Regions from separate parts of the Eubacterium limosum genome, predicted to be linked through region 3. Evidence: riboswitches for the same ligand, from Rfam matches in the RefSeq annotation. Region 3 holds a riboswitch; each other region holds the start of a gene.
The links. A riboswitch is a leader RNA that binds a small molecule or an ion and turns the genes downstream of it on or off. The one in region 3 is predicted to bind cyclic di-GMP.

Region 1 (5,476 bases), 1.5 Mb from region 3:
TGCTCCTTCTCATAGTACAGCGCCATCTTGTGCGCTGTCTCGGCCATCTGGCCGCTGGACTCGCCCGCCCGGAACATGTTGATGATGAGCTGCGGAAAGGAGCCGCGGCTGTTTTCCATGGCCTCCGACAGGGTGATCCCCTGCTGTACCTCACGGTAAAGGGCTTTGTACACCTTCGCCACATTGGGCTTGATGTTACGCTCCATCATAATGGAAAGCGCGCGGATGACCGTAATCCCCGAGGCCAGCATGTTCTCAATCTCCCTCGAGAAATCCGAAAGCTCCATGTTTTTCATCTTGTAGGCTTTCTTCTCAGCGTCCACTTCACGGCACTCCAGCAGAAATTCATCCTTTTCCCGCAGAGCCTTACGCAGCGTGCTCTCGTCAATGGCGTCCGCCATTCCATTTACTATTTTTGAGTTCATGTTTTTTGCTTTATACTTAAACTTTGGCAAAGTCTCATCGCTCCTTCCAGCCGCTTCATAAGGTTGAAGTCCAGGGTGTCTGCCCTCTCATTAAAGTCCAAAAAAATCCAAATACCAAAAGATGATCTGCATTCCCCACAGCATGGATACCAAAATCCCCGCCGAGAGGTATGGGCCAAAGGCCATATGCTTTTCCCCACTCTTGCGGATAAGCTTGATGACGCCTACAATGCCGCCCAGCACCAGGCCGATAAAGGTCGCCAGCAGGGTACAGGGCCAGCCGAGGAGAAATCCTGCGACTGCCATGAGCTTGACATCCCCGCCGCCAAAGCCGCCGGGAATAACCAGGGATAATACCAGCATGGGCACCGATATGACAAACACACCAATTACCCGGGAAATAAGGCCGGGTTCCAGAAACACAAAATAGCTGGCCGCCGCAGGTATTATCAAGGCGATCACCAGGCCATTGGGGATGGTCATGGTGTCAAAATCTATAAGGGTAACTGCCAGTAAAATGGCCGCTACCGCAAACCCAACCACCGCCTGAAGGCCAAAATCATAATGCCAGGCCATGAGCAGGGCCAGCAGCCCACCGCACAGCTCGGTAAAGAAATACCGCGGCGCGATCTTCGCCCCGCATTTCCGGCATTTTCCCCGCAGCCACAGATAGCTGAGCAGCGGGATATTATCATAAAACGCGATGGGCTTGCCGCAGTTCGGGCAAAAAGACCGGCCCTTGGCGATTGAAATGCCAATGGGCACCCGGTAGACCACCACGTTTAAAAAACTGCCAATCATACAGCCAAAGATAAAGACAAAGGCATACAGCACAAAATATATCAAAGATAAAGAATCATACAAAGCGAAACCTCCAGGACTTATGTGTGAATTCATACATTTTACTTTTGATCATCCTTGGAATAAACAGTTCTCACCTTTCCATCGACAATCACATTTTTTCCTGGTTCAATTATAACATTGATGTTATTTTTAATCATCTCAATTTTATCAATGGTGCCGTCACGGTTGTCGTCCACAATGGTCAGCTTTGTAACCCCCTCATAGACGTTATCCGGCCCCACCAGATCCCGCAGATCATTGGCATCCGGAATGCGGTAAGGGTTTTCCGCTGTCTCGGCGGATTTAAACTCCGTCGCCCGTATCTGGGCCGCCAGATAGATGGTCCTCGCCTCAGCCACCACCGCATCCTTTTTGGCGTCGTCAATAAAGTGGAGGTACCCCGGAATGATGATCACTGCCAGCAGGGCAATGACGACAGTGACAGCGATGAGTTCCATCATGGTGAAGCCGGAGGGGGATTTGATGAGAATTTTAAGTTTGCGGCAAAGGGTCATAGAGGCACCTCTTTTTTTTCAATGGAGAATTGATTAACTTTTCGGGTTTTTGGGATACAAATTTTAAGCTTTTTCTATTTTTGTGACTTCGGCGGAGCCGCCGGGGGTAATCGTCGTAATATAATTTCCAGTGTAATCTTTATATTGTATCTTTACCACCTTTGTTTCCTCCTCTGTTCCTTTTTCCCCCATAAAAACATATAATCTTATCTTCTTACCTATAATTATATCATCCATCATATTCTGCTGATTAGGCATTGAAAAAAAGGAGGTTCCCCATTCAAATTCTTCTTTGTTTTTTAAATCACTATCCAAAAACTTCATTATATTTTCAGTAATTTCAATGAAATTACCATCTTCTACTTTAGCATGATTTTTAAAAAATTCTGTTATTCCAGCTTGTGTAGCAACATATACCTCCCTTGCTTCAGCAAGGGCCGCTTTTTCTTTAGCATTCTCCACAAACCCCAGCATAGCGGGAATGGTAAAGGCTGCTAAGATGGCCAAAATTACGAGCACCACGATCAGTTCAACCAGCGTAAAGCCCTGTTCAGACCTTGCGCTGGCTTTCAGACGCTGTTTAAGATTAATCATTTTGTTTTCCTCTATCCTCAAAACGGATCCCGGACAGGCTTTCTGCAGAGAAAGCCTGTCCCGAAATCCCGAAAACACAATGGCCTCTCTGCTAAAAAGCAATAAAATCCTGTTTTTAAGGCAGAAAAGCATTTAAACCAATTTTAAATGAGTTGATAGTTGATAATAGACAGTGAATCATTCATGTACCAAATCACACAGCGATTTTGATCTAAATCAAATTTGCGCGGCAAATGTTCCAAAACTATCCACTATCCACTATCAACTGTCAACTATAGTTTTGTTTTTTCTTTGGGCAATAAAAAAAGCGCCTGGAAAAATGGGGAAAAAGGCCGGCTGCGGCGCTGCAGACTCGGCCTATGCATTATGCTTTATAACTCTACATCTTTAATTTATTACTTATTATCTACAACATCAGCACTGTTACCAGAAGTAGTTTTATCAATTTTAACTAAGTACTTGGCAGCTGCATCCGTGTAACGCACTCCAGAAACTTGTCCAGCTGTTGTTACCCATACTTTGGAAGTGTTGCCATTATCAATCTTCGCATCAAAACCCTCAGGTTTGCTATCACTTACAGTAACCGTTATATTTCCATTTTCAGGAATATCATTATTGATCAACTCTTCTGCTTTAGTTTCCACAGCTCCTGCATCTTCTGTTGCTACTTTTCCTGTAGATGATTTGGCTGTGATCTCTGATGCAGCGGATTGAGACGCCACATAAACCTCACGTCCTTCAGCCAAAGAAGCTTTCTTCTTCGCATCATTCACAAACCCCAACATCGCCGGAATCGTGAACGCTGCTAAAATCGCCAAAATAACCAATACTACAATCAATTCTACCAAAGTAAAACCCTTCTGGTTTTTCTTCAGCTTATTAATCATCTGAATCATTTACATCTCTCCTTTTATGTTCTCTTGTTTACCTTTAAATATAAACCTTTATTTTAACCGTCCGCGCCATGACGATTATAAACAGAGTGATTGACTGCCCCAGCGTACCTTTTTGTTAAAGGCTACTCAAAAAATAAAAATAGCCGGAAACCATACAGGGGTTTTCGGCCATCTACCGTTTTTGGCATCTGGCTGTCATATCAGGCTGGAGCTCCCGACGTAGACCCTGTAGTTTTGCGCCACGGGCTTTCGCACCGCTTTGCCTTTTGAACAATTCTATTCTACAACTGATTCTGGCATTTGTCAAGAACTATAAAAACCAGTTACTTTTAAATATTCTAAAAGTATCCTGTTATTCATCATTAATACATGTATGCACACTTTCAAAACCATACAAATTTGCTTTTTTCGCTTCTCTTATAGCTATAAGTTATTATAAATGCCATTTCATTTACCACCAGCATTAAAGCGATGGTAAAAACAGCACTATTTGGGTAAAATACTAAATCTTTTTCAAATTATTTTCAATTTTTATTTCCTTAAATCATATTCAAATTTGATTGAATTTCACCACTCAAACGCACTGCGATTCCACAGAATATCCAGAAGACCGGAGCCACGCTTACCACGGAAATATTAAAGCAGGCGGCGGCCATGTAGGCGGCGATGCTGCAGACAAGGGGCACAAGCAGGGGCGAATAACGCCAGTTTTTGAAGCCCTGATACAATGTCGCGCTTTCAAAGGCCAGGTAGCTGAGAACCGCGGGGACGCCGCTGCTCACAGCAATGTGCAGGTATTCGTTGTGGGCCCGGTCGATGACCAGATGGTGACCCGTTACCTGTACAATATCGTTTTCAAAATACTGGCCCATGACCTGCCCCAGGGTTTCAATGCCAAAACCGGTCAGCGGGCGCATTCGGATGAGTTCCAGAGTTTTTGACCAGATAAAAAGCCGGTAGGAGCCGCCCTTTTCCCAGTCATCGCCTTTGAGCATTCTGGACAGATCTGCAAAAACGCTGAAAAATCGCGCGCCAAAGCCGCTGTTCACCAACAGAAAAACAAGGGTTAAAAAGGCAAACACACCGCTCACCACTGCGAAACGGCGCCGATTCTCCTGCTCTCTCAGCAAAAACACCCCCAACAGGGCAAACCCCAGAAAGCTGCCGATCCACGCCCCCCTTGTATTGGTGCACAACAGGCAGAAATATACTAGTCCGCAGGGCAGCAGATAAGCCTTCGATCCTCTGATAAAAGCATAGACAAGAATTGGCAGCGCCAGTGTCAGAAAAGAGCCCAGAAAATTCGGGTTGCCAATGGTGGCGTAGGAGGCGCCTGGCCCGCCGTACATCAGAGGGTCCTGTGGCTGAAAGTCCAAACCAAATTTCTGAAAGATGCCATAAACCGCCACGCAGGATACCCCCGCTGCGTAAAGGCGTACATGCCAGGGCTTAAAGGTATAGAAAAAAGCGCCCAACATCATTAAAAGACCATAAAACAAAATGGCGGAGTAGCTCTCCAGCCGGAAGGACCGCCCCTTGAGCGACAGCATCACATCTGTCGAAAAGGGCAGGGTAACGGTAATACACAAAAGGTACAAAAGCACCAGCTTCACGGGCAAAGGAATTTTCGGCTTCCCGGTAAAATACTCGGTAATGGGTCGCACATACAAGAGCAGCAGCCCAAACACCAGCACCTCGATAGTCATCAGCTTGGGCATATACAGGGTATCCCCAAAGGGCGGCACAATGATCAGCGGCACTGCTCCGGCAATGATGGCCAGCACTGCGGAGACGGTCGTTTTAAGTTCGAGTTTTCGCATCATTTTCCTCAATATCAGTATTTTTTCTTAAGTTGTAGCATATTTTTCCCATAAACACATCCTGAATCGTACACTTGGTCCATCGTCATTCTTTTCTCATAATAACAAGATTACCGGCGACTAACTTAAATGGGGCTGTCTTACTAAACAGAGGCAGACTGACCCCGTTTTAAGTCAATGGATTGTACAAAAAAAGCTGTCCGCGGATTAAAGAACACCCGGTTCGAGATTAAAATGCACACCGCAGGTGTCGCATTTTACCAAGAGAGGGTGTTTTTAATCCACGGACAGCGGCAAGGCACATCAAGCTTTCACAATCCTTTGACGCTTTTTCTGCTTAACTTAGTGCGGCCGCCCCTTTTTCGGGATTTCGGGATGTGTTT
Region 2 (5,476 bases), 2.1 Mb from region 3:
CCATAAAGCGGCGGCGCTCTCTGGGATCGCTGATTTTTCCTGCCTGATGGACCATATTCGAGGTGGTATAGCGGTCGGCGATTACAATGCCGCCGTCCTTATAAAAAGCTTCGTAATCCTCCTTGTAGGACGCATAGCGGTCAGCCGCATAAAAGGTCGATGCGATATAAGGGCTGATGCTGTCCGGGTCATTTCCAAAGGCACCGGACAGGTACAGCCGCACCATGGCGGAGGACTCCTTATCGTAACGGGGATAGGAAACCTTCATGACCCGCTGCCCCTCCCTTTTCAGGCGGTCGTAGAGCTTTTCTGTCTGTGTCTGCTTACCGCTGCCGTCAACACCCTCGATGACAATCAGCTGTCCTTTATTTTCCATTGATAAACCTTCTTTTCTCATTTTGTTTCAGGCATTATTATATCATAACGACCCATGCATTAAAACGAAGAATTGAGAATGACCTCAATCATTCCTTCACTGTCTATACCCACAACAGCTTCGCCATTTCTCTGCCGTCTCAACAGCTCTGCGACAGTTTCCTCTGTTACCAGGCTCCCTGGCAGCAGCACTGGTATTCCCGGAGGATATGGAATAACAAAGCCTGCCGCCGCTCTGCCAACAGCGTCCTCCAGAGGCATTCTCCCAGTTTCCATATTGTAGAGCGCCTGCCAAAGGGGATATTTCTCCTCGTGCTTCCAAAGACTGACAAATTCGACCTTTGGTGGCTCTGTGGCCTCTGGGCATTCTCTGTTCATATCGGCCACTGCTGCCATCAGCCGGTCCAGTTCGTCAACGGTAGTACCGATTCCTGTCATGGCCAGCACATAATTAAAACCAGACATCTCACACTGGATGTTAAACTCTGCAAGCAGCCGCCTTTCAGCAGCCGTGCCCCGGCCGTCCTTTACCATCAGCAGCCATTTGCTTTTATCATAGAGCTGTCCTTCTCCCGGAGTGTACAGGACAATGCAGTCGCCTGCTCCTGCCTGTTTCTGATAATAATCCCAACGCTCTGCGATTGCCTGAAAAACGGCTTCTCCCTTTTCACAGGCTTCATCCACAGCGTTTTCCACACTCATCATCAAAAGATAGCTGGGGCTTGAGGACTGAAGCATGGCCAGAAACTTTTTAACACGGCGCCTTTCCACCAATGGTCCCTGCATATGCAGCAGGGAGCTCTGGGTAAAAGCGCCCAAAAGTTTGTGCGTGCTCTGGATAACAATATCTGCCCCGCAGGTTACCGCGTCCGGCGGCAGTGCAGCACAAAATTTCAGATGTGCTCCGTGAGCCTCGTCCACGATCAGCACCTTTCCCCTTTTGTGAAGCAGCTCCGCAATGGCGGCCACATCACTGACAGTGCCGTAATAGGTGGGATTGACCAGGATCATCCCCTTTACCTCTGGATGCTCTGTCAGTTTTTTTTCTACCTGCTCCGGGGTAATGCATTTTCCAAAGCCCAGCCGAGTATCGTATTCCGGTTCAAAATAAATGCCCTTTACCCTGCCCAATGCCAACCCCGCATAAACAGAACGGTGGCAGTTCAGCGGCACCAGAAGGCTGTCGCCTTCCCTGCAAACGCCCATAACAGCACTCTGTATGCCGGCTGTGCTGCCACCCACCAGAATACAGGCCTCCTCTGATCCATAAGCTTCTGCCAGCTTTTCCTGAACCCTTAAAAGAATATCGGAGGGATCGTGCAGATTATCCGCCCCAGGCACTTCTGTTGTATCCAGGGTTGCCCAGTTCTCATTATCAAAGCAAATTTTTCCCTTGTGCCCCGGCATATGGAACCGCAAAGCCCCTCTGTCACTCAGTTCTTGTAATCTTGTATATAAAAGTCGTTTTTTCATGGATTTATTTTATCATAAAATCTGGATTTTTCCCCTTTATTTTTAGATAGATTATTGATATGATAATCACTGTAAAAAAATTCAAGGAGTGAAAAAGATGGCAAATATCATCTCTGTCGATATGACTAACTTTGAAGCGGAAGTGCTAAACTATACGGAAGGCCCTGTTATGGTCGATTTTTGGGCTGAATGGTGTGGTCCCTGCAAGGCTCTTCTTCCGATCATCGAAGAAATCGCCGGCGAAGTCCCTGCAACCGCTAAGATCTGTAAGCTGAACGTGGATGAAAACACCGATCTGGCCAGACAGTTTCATGTCATGAGCATCCCGACTTGTGTATTCTTAAAGGACGGCAGTGAAGTCGAACGTTTCGTAGGAAGCCGCGACAAGCAGGAATACATTGATACCCTAAAAAATTTATAAGTTTTTTCAGACTGTGCTCCGGGCATGGTCTTTTTTTATCGAACTACTTTTTATTATATTTTCTCTTACAATACAAGACGTTTCTCTTTTTATTCCATTTTTATAACTATTATTTCGAAAATCCTTGAACCTTTTTTGAAAATATGTTACTATGAAAATTGTTTATAGCTTCCTTATTTTCAATCCTATCTGTCAAACACTCGGGAGGAACTCCAGATGAACAGTAAATACCTCGGGCAGCGGCTTCGCCAGTTTCGAAAAGACGCCCATCTTACACAAAACCAGCTGGCTAAAAAGGCCGGTATCACCCCCACTTATCTCAGTATCATTGAAAGGGGCGCGCAACTGCCCCGGCTGGAAACCTTTATCAATCTTGCCAATGTCTTGTCCGTTTCCGCCGACGACCTTCTGATGGAGGATCAAACGGAGTCTTGGAAAGATTTGTATCCCTCTTTCTGTATTCCGTCTGACAATCTAACGGACGAACAGCTTGCATTAGTTCAGGATATGGTCAAGCTAATGTGCGACCATTTCAAAACAACAAATGACTAAATTATTTGTTTAAATTCTTGAACAAAACTATAATTGAATATTGACTTCATTCGCATTGTGAGTTATAGTAAATAATATACATCCGAATCATTTTGAAATAGGGCAAAACTATTGAAAGGTAGTGACGCAAAGCCAAGGGTCTAATTCATCTCCAGATGAAACGACAGCCGGTTGCTCGGGTATTAAACTTACTGAATGCAATCTCCCTGCCTTGGTTTATGCCGGGGTCTTTTTATTGCCCCAATCTCACGCAGAGGAGTTAATCACAATGGATAATAAAGTTATTGGCAGGCATATTCGTGAAGCCCGTCTTGATAAAAAACTGACGCAATACCAGCTCGCGGAACGTGTTCATATTACACCGAATTATCTGAGCATGCTGGAACGCGGCACCCATCTGCCCAAACTTGAAACGCTCATCACCATTTCCGAAGCACTGGAGGTTCCTGTCAGCGCACTTCTTACCGATTTCCCCGTCGAGTCCTTTACCAGCCGGATTCACTTTCTGTCCACTGCAATGGAAGGGCTTGATGACGAGCAGTCCAAAATCGTGTGCGATGTCATCAAGGTGATGACTGACGGCTTTAAATTGAAAAAATAAATAAAAATCCCCGGATCAAATGATCCGGGGATTTTTTTAGTTAAAAGTCTGAAGCCGGGTAAAACAAATCGTTTCGCCGCCTCGCCGTATCCAGCATGTTATTGTAGAGTATCTGCTGGTATTCCAGGACCTCACGGTCATGGATAGTTGGATCGCCCCTTCTGAAGTACTGCCCCTCATTGTCAATGACCCCTACTTTATTGATGACCGGCAGGGTTTCGGACAGCTTCATTAAATAATTGTTGTAGGGTGTGCCCTGGATACCCGCCTGCGCAAGCAGCAGGCTGGAAAGGTAGTTTACACTCAGCTTATCCACCTGAGCTTCTGGGATGTCATAGTTTGCCCAGATGACAAAGGGCGTAACGTAACGCCTCTGCAGTTCCTCCAGGCTCCACTGGTCCAGGGGCTTCTGCATGAGTTCTTCATAAAAAGCCTGCTCAATATACGCCTGATGATCGCCAAACATGACCACCAGTGTGGGCTCATCCTGACCGCTGAAATAGTCGATCAGATTTTTGAACGCCGCGTCGGAGCTGCGCATCAGCGATAAGTACTGCTCGGTTTCAGGATAGCTTCCCTCCATCCCCTCCAGAAGCACGGGCTCCAGATCATCGGCATTCAGCTGGTAGCCAGCATGGTTCTGGATGGTCACATCAAAGACAAAAAGAGGATTGTCGCCTTTGTTTTCATAAAGCTCGATGACCTTGTCATAAGTGGCCGCATCGCTGACCCATTTTTCTCTGAGCGTCTGAGATTCCAAAAATTCTTCTTCTGAGAAAAACTGCTGAAAGCCAAAATTCGGATAAACCTTGTCACGGTTCCAGGCGTTCCGCTCTCCAGGATGGATGGCGTAGCTGCTGTAGCCTTCATAGTTCAGTGTTGACGTGAGTCCGGGGGCCGGACCCTTGATATAAAGCTGATAGGGCCTCGCATTTTCTGGCAGATAAGCCGTGGTGTTCCCTGTCAGAAAAGCGTATTCGGAGTCACAGGTGCCTCCGCCGAAAACTGACACATAGAGATTCCCTTTAATGGTATTTTCCTGCAGGCTGTCAATGAAGGGCATGTAGTCAATATTGGTTGAAAAATCCCCCACGGCCCGCAGGTCACTGAAGGACTCATTCATAATGGCAATAATATTAGGCTTATGACTGTTTTTCATCCCGGGACCAACAGCGGCTTTTTCCGTTGTTCCGCCCCGGCCGACAGCCCCTGTAGTCATGGGCTGCTGCACGTTTTTGATACTCTCGCCCAGAAAGGCCAGATCATATCCTTCCGGCTCCCTGACATGTGAGAGCTTAGCATTGACCGTAAAGGTATAAGGGTAGCCGTTAACCGGCATGTCCCAGGCATAGTAATACCGCTCCACATTGGTCTCAAAAAATAACCCAAAGGTGATGGTCAGGGCTGCAAAGGCCATCAGGCGCAGCTTACGGCTTTTATATTTATCCCGAACGCGTCTGTTTGCTTTAAAGGCCCAAAGCAGCAGTGCCGCCAGAACCAGCGTTGCAAGCAGAATCGTGCCGCTGAGCTCAAAATGGTAGGCCGAAGCGACCTGAAGTCCTGTCTTCGCTGAAAACAGATCCGTATAGAGCAGCGTATCTCCTCTGAACAGACGGACAAAGTAGCCTGCCAATCCAAAAATATACAGAAGAACTCCCCCACCCATCAAGGATGCTCTCATCCGTCCTGTTAAAATATATAAAAAAACATAGACTGCCATACAGCAGGCCAGGTTTAAAAATAAACGAATTCCCTCTGTATCAAAGGGCGCTTCCTGAAAGATCTGGAAGATGGTATAAGAAAAGGCAGAGATCAGGACAAGCAGCAGCATATTCCACAGAGCTGCTGCACGCTCCCTGCACTCTATATTTGAAAAGATCGCCAGGCCGATCATAAAAATGCACAGCCCCGCTGTGTTCAGGTAACGTTCATCAAATCCCATCATCTGGTAACAAAGCGCCAGACTCAGGCTCAGCACTGCCACTGTCGCCAGCGCTGCCAATATTCTTTTTTTACTCGTTGTTAAATTGATTACAGAATCCAAAAAAACCTCC
Region 3 (5,476 bases):
GCCGTTGTAGCTGTCCAGGGAATGGCGTGAGACTTCCAAAATACGGCCGCAGACCTTATCCAGAAAGTAGCGGTCATGGGAGATGATGACAAAGGCGCCGTCATAGGCTTTCAGAAACTGCTCCAGCCATTGGAGAGAGTCGATGTCCAGGTAGTTAGTGGGCTCGTCGAGGAGCAGAAGCTCAGGTTCCTGAAGCAGATTGCGTCCCAGGGCGGCCCGTGTTTTTTCGCCGCCCGACAGGACGCCAAAGGGCTTTGCCATATCCTCATCGGTAAATCCAAGGCCCTTGGCGATACCTCGGATGCGGCTGGGGTATTCATAGCCCTTTTGCTCTGCAAAGCGATCCTGCAGCTCGCCATAGGTTTTCATGACCTTTTCCTGCTCCGCGCCGTCTGTTTCGCCGATCTGGTGCTCCAGCTCACGCAACCGCTCCTCCAATTTAATGAGGGGATCAAAGACAGAGAGGAAGAGGGCGTCCAGCGTGGTGTCCGCAGAAAAATCGGCCTCCTGAGCCAGATAACCGATGGTCAGATTGGATTTTTTACTGATGACGCCGCTGTCGGGGGTAAGCTGGCCGGCCAGTAGCCTGAGAAAGGTGGACTTGCCTGATCCGTTGCGCCCCACCAGGCCGATCATTTCCTTTTCCTGTATGGAGAGGCTCAGCTGGTTAAAAATTTCATTGATGCCGTAACTAAAACTAAGATTTTCAATATTTATAAGCATAAGGTTTTCTGCCTGTTCTTTCCATAGTATTCCTTATATATGATACCAAAAAAGAGGGGGTGTGTCGACTGCGGACAGAGGCAGGGAAAAGAAATTTGCAAAATGATGAATATTTTGCATCTAAGTGGGTATAAAAAGAATGTATTCCAAAACGAGGAGGAGGTTTGATGAAAAAACTGCTTAATAGCTTTAAAGAAGTCCTTGTATCAATTTTGCCGATGACGGTTCTGATTATGATCATCAGTGGTATTTGGGCGCCCTTTACGCCTGAAATGCTTGTGTCCTTTATCGGCGGTGCCATCATGATGATGATCGGCATGGCGCTTTTTTTGTTTGGTGCGGACATCTCCATGATGGAGGTCGGCGAGCGTGTGGGAAACTTTTTGGTCTCCCGGAGAAGCTTAAAAATATTGATTGTTGCGGGCTTTTTCGTGGGCATGTTTGTGACCATTGCCGAGCCGGATGTACAGGTATTGGCCGGTCAGGTGGCCGCGGTCTCGGATGGAACGATTAATCGGACGCTGCTCATTGCTGTGGTCGGCGTTGGGGTCGGTATTTTTCTGGTCATCGCTCTGCTGCGGTTTGTTTTCCAGATGAAGCTGTACCATATCCTGATTATCGGATATATCGCTGTTTTTGCCCTGTCCTTTTTTACCAACCCTGAGATGGCGCCGGTAGCCTTTGATTCCGGCGGCGTCACCACTGGTCCCATTACAGTACCCTTTATACTGAGTCTGGGCAGCGGGATTACCAGCGGCGTAAGAACCAGCAGGGAAGGAACAGACAGCTTTGGGATGGTTGCGCTGTCCTCGCTCGGACCGGTGCTGGCCGTCATGATTTTGGGGGTGATCTTCAGATGAACCTGATCTATAATTTATTTCACGGCATGCCGGAGGTGGCATGGGAGGTTTTTCTGGCTATCCTGCCCATAATTTTGATTTTCCTGTTTTTAAACGCCATTGCACTACGGCTGCGGGCACCTATCATCAAGCGGATTATGGGTGGCTTTGTGGTGACCTATCTGGGGCTGGTGCTGTTTCTCCAGGGTGTAAATATTGCCTTTGTGCCCGCAGGTGAGTTTCTAGGAACAGCGCTCGCAGAGCTTGAGTACAGCTGGATTCTCATTCCGCTGGGCTTTGCCATCGGCTTTCTGGTCGCCTTTGCCGAGCCGGCCGTCCAGGTTATGGTAAAGCAGGTTGAGGAAATGACTAGCGGCGCCATCAAGGCGCGGGTTATGCTGCTGGCGATCTCACTGGGGGTAGCGTTAGCGGTTATGACAGCCATGATCCGGCTGCTGGTCGGTATCTCCCTCTGGTGGATTCTGATTCCCGGCTATATACTGGCCTTTATTCTCGGCCGTTTTGTGGAACCAAATTTTTTAGCCATGGCCTTTGATAACGGCGGTGTGGCCACTGGCCCGATGTGCTCGACCTTTATCCTGTCCCTTTCGGTGGCTGTGGCGGGCGCGACTCCCGGCCGCAATCCGCTGCTGGACGGCTTTGGCGTTGTGGCACTGATCGCTCTTGCACCGATCCTGACAACCCTGCTTCTGGGCTTCTTTTATAAGCAGAAGGAGGCATACAGGAAAAGACAGTGCGAAAAGCAATCCCGTGATTCTTAACCGGTATTGACAGAAGATTTTAATCATATATAATATGTAGATTACTTAGCGAATGATGGAGGAAAAAATGGAAGACAGAAATAAAATTAAGACCGAACTGATTGTGGTGATTGTGGAAAAGGATATGTCCGGCGAGGTCATTGACGCTGCTAAACAGGGCGGCGCTGACGGAGCGACTGTCATGTACGGCCGCGGGTCTGGCATCCATGAGAACGCGCGGTTTTTCGGCATCACCATTGAACCGGAAAAGGAGATTGTTCTGATTCTGGTGGATGCGTCCATAAGGAACGCGGTACTCTGCTCGATCCAGCGGAAAATCGAAATCGACAAGCCGGGTATGGGCATCGCCTTTGTGCTGGATGTATCCAAGGTGATCGGCAGCCCGCATCTTAACCTGATGTCGGACATCGCAGATTAATTGCTTTTAAAGATACCCCAAAGGCGCTTATTTGCTCGATTTCTGAAGGATTCAAAAAACTTTGACACTTTTTTGATTAATTCGGTCATAAAAATTGACGTTTTTTTAACAACTTGATATAATAAAAAGGATAAGTACGACGCAGGAGGGGAGTGCAGAATGCAAACTTTTTCAAAAAGGGTATCGATGACAGTTGTTAAGCGTCTGCCCAAGTATTACCAGTATTTAACCGATTTACAGGATCAACATATTGAAAAAATCTCGTCTAAGGAGCTGGCGGCAATGATGGGGCTGACCGCCTCGCAGATCCGGCAGGATCTGAATTCCTTTGGCGCTTACGGACAGCAGGGCTATGGTTATAAGGTAAAAGAGCTGAAGGAGGCCATTCGCAAAATTCTTGGGCTTGATCTCCAGTATAACTGCATTATTATCGGTTCTGGGAACCTGGGCCACGCCATTGTCAATTACGAGCGTTTTAAAGAAGAAGGCATCCATTTCAAAGCCATGTTTGATGTGGACCCGGACCAGATCGGCAAGAAGGTCGGCAATGTGACAGTCTACCATATGGATGATCTCGACGCTTTTGTCGCACACCATAAAATTGATATCTGTATCTTGAGTGTGCCGCAGAAAGTCGGGCAGGAAACCACGGACCGTGTCGTAGAGCTGGGCATCAAGGCGATTCTGAACTTTGTTCCTCTGGATCTGACAGTGCCTGATGACGTGGTGGTAGAGAGTGTGAATATCACCGACAGCCTCTTTACGCTGACCTATCTGATTAACGAAGATGACGATGATGAATAAATGTATACAGCAGGCGTGAAGCCTGCTTTTTTTGTAAAAAATAGGAGTTGTATTTCAAAAAAAACTATTATATAATAGAAGACAGTTATAAATATAATTGATATCAGGGCAAATCTGTTGAAAGATAGAGACGCAAAGCTAAAGGGCCTAAACAAACATAAATTGTAGGGCAGCCAGCTGCAGTTGAACCCCACAATAGGAGCTGTAAAATGGCAGAAAAAAAGATGAATGAAACCATTGAAAAGAATATTTACGATGTAGCTTTGCGCAATATTTACGATGAGCTTTATGAATTGAATGTTACAAGGAACCGTTATCGCATTATCTACCATGTGGAGAATAAATATGTGACGCCGCCGGAAGAAGGTATTCTGGCAGATGCCGTTGCCGATGTGTCAGCGCACATGATCCACCCGGAGGATTCGAAACGGTTTTTGGAATTTTTTGACCTTGATAAAATACACGTAGCCTTGGAATCTGGAAAGGGCAGCGTTATCGGTGAGTTCCGCAAACTATGGGTGGACGGGAGCTTTCACTGGGCTTCACTGACCGTTTTTCCGGCGGTCGATTATGGCGGGGAGGATGAGATCCTGCTCTGCTTTATCATGGATATCGACTATAAAAAACAGATGGAAGCCGTTGAAAAGGAAAACGAGAGCCTCCAGAAAAAACAGATAGACGACGAGCGCTACCGTCTGGTCATTGAGCAGACCAATACCCTGGTGTTTGAGTGGATCATTGAGACGGATCAGCGTTACTATGCGCCTGAATTTTCAGAAATATTCATGGGCAGCTATGACGGCCGGGATATCAAGGAAATCTGGCTTAACGACGAAGTGGTCCATCCCAAGGATATTGAAGTGCTAAAGCAGAAAATGAATATGGAAGCCATCAGTAACGGCCAGGTGGAAATGGAGATACGCCTGTGCAATAAGAAAGGGCGGTACATCTGGTGTAAGATTGTCTTTAATGTACTTTATAATGAGGATGGCAGCATCAAGCGGGTGATCGGCACCCTGAACAATATCGACGAATCCAAGCGGGCTCACGAAACCCTGAAATACCGAGCAGAGTTTGATCGGCTGACTGGTATTTATAATATCAATACCTTTTATGCGCAGGCCGAAAGACTGGTCAAGGATTATCCAGACCAAAAATTTGCTGTGGTGCGGCTGGATGTCAACCGCTTTAAATTTATTAACGATCTGCACGGGCGTGAGGAGGGCAATCGACTGCTCAGGTTTATGGCAACGGTTATTTCGGCCAATATGGGGCCTTTGGATGCCTTTGGGCGGATGAACAGCGATGTGTTCTGCCTTTGCATGTCTTATGCTTCAGGCAATCCTCTGCTCGAGCGCATAAAGAAGATCCTGAAAGAGATCAACCAGTTTTCTGAGAGCTACCAGGTCATGCCCTCCTGCGGAATCTGCATTGTGAAAGACCGTGATACCCAGATGAGTATCCTCTGCGACTGGGCAAACCTGGCCCAGAAAACCATCAAGGGAAGCCAGATCAAGCAATGGGCCTTTTATGATAAAAAGCTGAGAGCCAAACAGCTTGAGGAGCAGCGAATCGAAAATGAAATGGATGAGGCGCTTAATAAACGCCAGTTCAAAGTATTCCTCCAGCCGAAGCATAATGTGCAGAACGGCGCGGTGATCGGCGCTGAGGCGCTGGTGCGGTGGGACCATCCCGAGAGGGGGTTCCTGACACCATGCCGCTTCATCCCGCTTTTTGAACGCAACGGTTTTATCATCAAGCTGGACGAATATGTCTGGGAAGAGACCTGCCGGATCGTCAAATCCTGGCTGGACAGGGGAATGGAAGCAGTTCCGGTGTCGGTTAATGTGTCCAGAGTGCAGGTGTATAACCCGAATTTTTATAAAAAGCTGCTGCATATTATCCGCCGC
Region 4 (5,476 bases), 1.6 Mb from region 3:
CGGATTGGAAAAATAGTCCGGTTTGCCGTTGAGCTGCTGGCTGGTATTCCCTCAGTGCTGTACGGTGTTTTTGGCCTTGGGATCATTGTGCCCTATGTGCTGAAAATTTCGCCTATGGCCCAGGGTGAATCCCTTTTAGCGACGATCATTGTCTTGGCCGTCATGATCCTGCCGACGGTGGTCAGCATCTCTGAAACCTCCATATCCGCGGTCCCTGACGCGTACCGCGAGGGTTCCCTGGCCCTGGGCGCGTCTAAGATCCAGACCATTTTCAAGGTGATTATCCCAGCAGCCAGATCGGGTATTATCACAGGTATTATTTTGGGCATCGGACGGGCGATTGGTGAGACCATGGCGGTTATGCTGGTATGCGGTAATCCTATCGCCGGTATTCCCACCAGCCTCTTTGACCAGATCAGGCCATTAACCACCAATATTGCCCTTGAAATGGGCTATGCTTCTGGGGTACATCAGCAGCTTCTGTTCTCCACCGGTGTGGTTCTGTTTGTATTTATTATGATCATCAATTTTATCGTTAATAAATTTGTCGAATCAAAAATTGGAGGCTGAGGAGCATGAGCAGAAAAGTAAAAGACAATTGCGTAAAGGGAATTATTTACGCTGCCACAGCCATTACTCTTGGTATTTTATTATTTATCATTGGCTTTATCTTTGTAAAAGGGATTGGTATGGTGGACTGGAACTTTATCACCCGCGATTTTAATGATAAGGTCGGCTATCAGATGGCAGAAAAAAAAGAGGTTCCTCTCTCGATCAATGAAGCGGATCTTTTGTCAAAATCGGATTACTATAAAAAGTATGAAACGCCGGATGGCGAGCCGCTTTATATCGAGTCTTTAGGGGCGGCTATTATGAAGGTCGACTATTCAAAGAGAAATGAACAGCACAAACAGGTGGTTTTCAGTTATATCGAAAAAGACTCGAGCTTAAATGCCACGAAGGATACAACGGGTAAGGGCACAGCGGTCAAAACAGATTATGTGCTTGAGAGCGTGGATGGCACCGACGTGACGGATTTATCACTGCAGGAAATCGCCCAGCTGATCGACGATGGCGGCAGTACGCTCAAGCTGAAGGTGGTCAACCCAGGCGGTGGTATTTTCAGCAATATTATCACCACACTGTATATGGTGTTCCTGTCACTGATCATTGCGCTGCCAATCGGTATTTTGGCGGCCATATACATGACCGAATATGCCAAGCCAGGCAGACTGGTCAACGCGATCCGGTTTGCCACAGAGTGTCTCTCGGGTATTCCGTCGATTATCTTTGGTCTCTTTGGGATGGCGTTTTTCGTTGTCGCACTGAAATTTCAGATATCCTTACTGTCAGGCAGTTTAACGGTGGCGATTATTCTGCTTCCGGTTATTATAAGAAGCACGGAAGAAGCCCTTAAAACTGTTCCAATCAGCTATCGTGAAGGTTCACTGGCTCTTGGCGCAACCAAGCTTCAGACAGTGTTTAAAGTAGTGCTGCCTTCGGCGGTTCCTGGTATTGTGACTGCGGTGCTCCTGAGTATTGGCCGGGTAATCGGCGAATCGGCAGCGCTGCTGCTGACGGCGGGGACCGTTGCGCAGATTCCAGGAACGTTGTTTTCACCGGGAAGCACACTGACGGTTCAGGCTTACTATGTGGCTAAGGAAGAGGGAAACATTGAGCTGGCCTGTGCCATTGGCATTGTCATTGTATTGATCGTTATTGTATTGAATATTTTATCGAGGCTGGCAGCAGACAAGCTGGATGTTGCCCATAAGAAATAGACGAGGTTAAAATGGATAAGAAGAAAAAATTTGATGTGAAGGATCTGGATTTATATTACGGCGATTTTCAGGCCCTGAAGAAAATCAATATTGATATTTATGAGAATGAAGTAACTGCTTTTATCGGTCCCTCCGGCTGTGGTAAATCCACATTTTTACGCTGCCTGAACCGTATGAATGATTTAATCGACTCTGTCCGTATTGAGGGGACGCTGAATTTTGACGGCAAAAATATTTATGAAAAAGATACGGATGTTATCCAGCTCAGAACAAAGGTGGGCATGGTTTTTCAGAAGCCTAACCCATTCCCGATGAGTATTTATGACAATATCGCCTATGGTCCAAAATGCCAGGGCTTGAAAGATAAGAAGAAACTTGATAAAATTGTCCATGACAGCCTGGTGAGCGCTGCGCTGTGGGATGAGGTCAGCGACCGTCTGGGCAAGTCGGCACTTGGCCTTTCCGGCGGGCAGCAGCAGCGTCTCTGCATTGCCCGAACCATTGCCATGCAGCCAGAGGTTATTCTGATGGATGAACCAACCTCTGCCCTTGACCCTATTGCCACTTCAAAAATTGAAGACCTGATGGAGGAGCTTAAAAAGGATTATACCATTATTATCGTAACACACTCCATGCAGCAGGCGGCCAGAATCTCAGACAGGACTGCGTTTTTCCTTATGGGAGAAATCATCGAGTATAATGAAACCAACACCATTTTTATGAATCCGGAAGATAAACGTACTGAAGATTACATTACCGGACGATTTGGTTGATAAAGGAGCGAATAATGAGAGAAGTTTATAATGAAGAATTAAAAACCATTAAGAATGAAATTCTGCTGATGTCTTCTCAGGCAGAACGGATGCTGTCCGATTCAATTACAGCGCTGGAAGAACAGAATGTAAAACTGGCCAGAAGTGTTATCAGCCGTGATGATATCGTGGATTTAAAGGAAATTCAGCTTCAACAGATTGTCAGTGAGGTTATTGCAAGACAGCAGCCGGTCGCAGGGGATTTGAGAAGGCTTTCTTCAACCTATAAGATTATTACAAATCTTGAGAGAATCGCGGATTTAGCGGTTAATATCTGCCAAAAAGTGATCTGTCTGCGCAAAGAGGAATACTATAAAAAACTTGATAATATTCCGCAGATGGCAAAGATGGTGGAAGACCAGCTGAAAATGTGTATAGAGGCTTATATTGATGAGGATATCAGCAAAATGGACGATGTGATCCGGTATGAGGATGAAATTGACCGTTTGAACAATACCCTGCACAGTGACTGTATTGCAGAAATCAACAAAAATCCGGAGATGGCTCTTCAGGCCATGAGTTTTTCCTTTATTGGGAGTCATCTGGAGAGAATCGGCGATCATGCCACCAATATTTTTGAAACAGTATATTTTATTGTGACCGGAAATTATATGGATTTTAATGATTTAAACACAATTCCTGAAGACGAGTAAGTTCTAGCTTTTATTTTTGACCAGAGTAGCTTTTTACTCTGGTCTTTTTCTTTTTAATGCAAAATAATCAATGATTCTTGACGCGGAGAATCGTGCCTGTTATAATGAGACATAGTCTATAGTGATTTTAATTTAATAACGTTTTTAAAACGTAAAAAGGGCAAATCTGTTGAAAGGCAGAGACGCAAAACTAAAGGGCCTGAAGCCGGTAAACGGTAATGGCAGCCAGCTGCTACGGAAATCCATCATCATCGGTGGACACCGCACGGCTGCGCCCTTTCGCAGCCGTTTTTTGTTCATACGAGCGTAATGAGATAAGCGGTAAAAGACTGGGAGTACTTATATAAGAGAAGGAAAGGAAAAGAACATGAAAAAATGGTTAGCTTGTTTTATGTCAGTTGTTATGCTGTTTGCGAGCTTTCCGGTATCTATTCTGGCGGAAGAATCAGGACAGGAGCCTGCTGCCCAAATGACAGAGAATGATACCGTGACAGAAAATCAGGAAGAGGGTGAGACAGCGGAAAGTGCGGAGAAGCCATCTTCTGAGGCGGTTGAGTCTCCTGAGCCTCAGCCGGAAAATAAAGAGGCAGGTGTCATCTATGCAGGAGCGTCTGCTGACCTGGTGGGAAATATCGAGGTGGAAATCCACTTTAACCAGCCGAAGACAAAGCTGTCAGAAACAGCAGTCCTGACTCTGGCAGCCAGCGACGGTACGTCCAAGGAAATTCCTTTAAAGGATGTCATCAGTGAAAAAGCCACAACGGATTTTGGCAGCAGGAGCATCCAGTATAAGACACTGCTTTTTGACAGAGATTCCAATGGAGTGGACAGCAGCAACGTTCTTTGCAATGAGCAGGAGCCCGATGCGAAGATTTATTTTGCCAATGTCAATTTTTACAGCCTGCCAATTGGCGACTACACCGTCACAGTCTCTGACAAGGGGATGGTACCAGCCCAGGCGCAGGTAAGCCTCCAGGGCAGCTCCAAGCGTGTCGAATTTATGGGCGGTTCAATTTTAACAGGCGATGTCGACCAAAACGGCAGCATTGACGATGCCGATTACGATGCGGTCATGAAAAGCCTTGGTTCTTCTGAAGCAGACTGTGACCTGAATGGAGATGGAACCGTGGATATTGTCGATCTGGTCTATTTACAGGAAAATATGGGTGTGTCCCATGACTCAGGAAAAGTACAGATCAGTGACACCTCCCCGATTGTAGATCCCGGCAACGTGACTTTCGAAAAAGATAAAACGGATCCTGTGACGATAAAAAGCGGCGATATTGCCCAGCTTTTCAGCACAGCCTCCGATCAGGCAGGCATGGTTCAGTTTGCCAGGGAGGATGGAAGCAGCATTTCAGAGGATACGCCTCTGTTAATTCCGCTTGTAATGAAGGAGCCAGTCGTAGCGACAGAGCTTCGCATTGCCCCAAGTGAACTGGGGCTTGAAAATGCGCCAAAGAGGGGAACCATTGAGGTGACCGATGAATTTGAAGAGATACATAGCTATAAGTTTGACCTTCAGGACAAGGCGGATTATCTCTTTTTAACCGATGAAGCCTCCCCGTCAACCATTGTTGTTGACCTGAAAGGGCAGGTCGCGATTAAAAAGGTTACGATCATTGTAAAAGAAACCAATAAGGCGAGCAGTAATTTGGCGGAAATTTCAAAGGTTGAATTCTTGAATAATACCAAGGATAAGATTGTCGAGCAGGTGACGAGCATCCCGACAAACGTTCAGGTAGCCTCTGGCAATGAAAGCCTGAGTGTCAGCTGGGAAGCACAGAGTAATGTAACAGGCTATGAGGTCAAAATGAGTTATACGGACCCCAAAAGCGGTAAGGCAGAGACTGTACTGACGCCTGTGGATGGAACTTCCCTGACGATCAGTGATCTGACCAACTTTGTGGAGTATAAAATTTCGGTTCAGTCTGTTAACCGATCAGAGGGCGGAAACTGGGAAAGCGGCTTTAGCGCGCCCGTAATAGGAATACCGCTGCCAACCTCAGTGCCTGAGCAGCCAGAGGGGATCACGCTAAAAGGCGGATACCGCCAGATTACAGTTAACTGGGAAAAACAAAAAAATTCTACCGGATATAATGTCTACTACCGTGAAAAGGGAAACGGTGAATACACCAAGGTTGGGGGTTTAGAAAACACCAGCTATGTGATTGAAAACCTTAAGGATCAGGCTGAATATGAGGTTTATCTGACCGGCTATAACGCCATT

Region 1: linked by a shared signal. The riboswitch ahead of B2M23_RS05840 (pilin) and the one ahead of B2M23_RS12825 (sensor domain-containing protein) in region 3 are both predicted to bind cyclic di-GMP.
Region 2: linked by a shared signal. The riboswitch ahead of B2M23_RS03015 (helix-turn-helix domain-containing protein) and the one ahead of B2M23_RS12825 (sensor domain-containing protein) in region 3 are both predicted to bind cyclic di-GMP.
Region 4: linked by a shared signal. The riboswitch ahead of B2M23_RS20135 (fibronectin type III domain-containing protein) and the one ahead of B2M23_RS12825 (sensor domain-containing protein) in region 3 are both predicted to bind cyclic di-GMP.

What each region holds. Positions count from the first base shown of each region.
Region 1 covers NZ_CP019962.1:1,266,117-1,271,592, reverse strand. Annotated here, with positions in the region: gene B2M23_RS05860 (type II secretion system F family protein) at 1-455, opposite strand, end outside; gene B2M23_RS05855 (prepilin peptidase) at 516-1,289, opposite strand; gene B2M23_RS05850 (type IV pilin protein) at 1,328-1,783, opposite strand; gene B2M23_RS05845 (pilus assembly FimT family protein) at 1,847-2,377, opposite strand; gene B2M23_RS05840 (pilin) at 2,773-3,273, opposite strand; cyclic di-GMP riboswitch class I at 3,454-3,547, opposite strand; gene B2M23_RS05835 (O-antigen ligase family protein) at 3,813-5,093, opposite strand.
Region 2 covers NZ_CP019962.1:655,202-660,677, forward strand. Annotated here, with positions in the region: gene B2M23_RS02995 (dTMP kinase) at 1-376, opposite strand, end outside; gene B2M23_RS03000 (aminotransferase class I/II-fold pyridoxal phosphate-dependent enzyme) at 436-1,848, opposite strand; gene trxA (thioredoxin) at 1,946-2,269, shown strand; gene B2M23_RS03010 (helix-turn-helix domain-containing protein) at 2,486-2,821, shown strand; cyclic di-GMP riboswitch class I at 2,913-3,000, shown strand; gene B2M23_RS03015 (helix-turn-helix domain-containing protein) at 3,090-3,422, shown strand; gene B2M23_RS03020 (LTA synthase family protein) at 3,463-5,466, opposite strand.
Region 3 covers NZ_CP019962.1:2,721,354-2,726,829, forward strand. Annotated here, with positions in the region: gene B2M23_RS12800 (ABC-F family ATP-binding cassette domain-containing protein) at 1-723, opposite strand, end outside; gene B2M23_RS12805 (DUF1538 domain-containing protein) at 891-1,583, shown strand; gene B2M23_RS12810 (DUF1538 domain-containing protein) at 1,580-2,344, shown strand; gene B2M23_RS12815 (P-II family nitrogen regulator) at 2,412-2,762, shown strand; gene B2M23_RS12820 (redox-sensing transcriptional repressor Rex) at 2,922-3,566, shown strand; cyclic di-GMP riboswitch class I at 3,664-3,751, shown strand; gene B2M23_RS12825 (sensor domain-containing protein) at 3,776-5,476, shown strand, end outside.
Region 4 covers NZ_CP019962.1:4,283,665-4,289,140, reverse strand. Annotated here, with positions in the region: gene pstC (phosphate ABC transporter permease subunit PstC) at 1-570, shown strand, start outside; gene pstA (phosphate ABC transporter permease PstA) at 576-1,781, shown strand; gene pstB (phosphate ABC transporter ATP-binding protein PstB) at 1,793-2,554, shown strand; gene phoU (phosphate signaling complex protein PhoU) at 2,569-3,246, shown strand; cyclic di-GMP riboswitch class I at 3,396-3,483, shown strand; gene B2M23_RS20135 (fibronectin type III domain-containing protein) at 3,614-5,476, shown strand, end outside.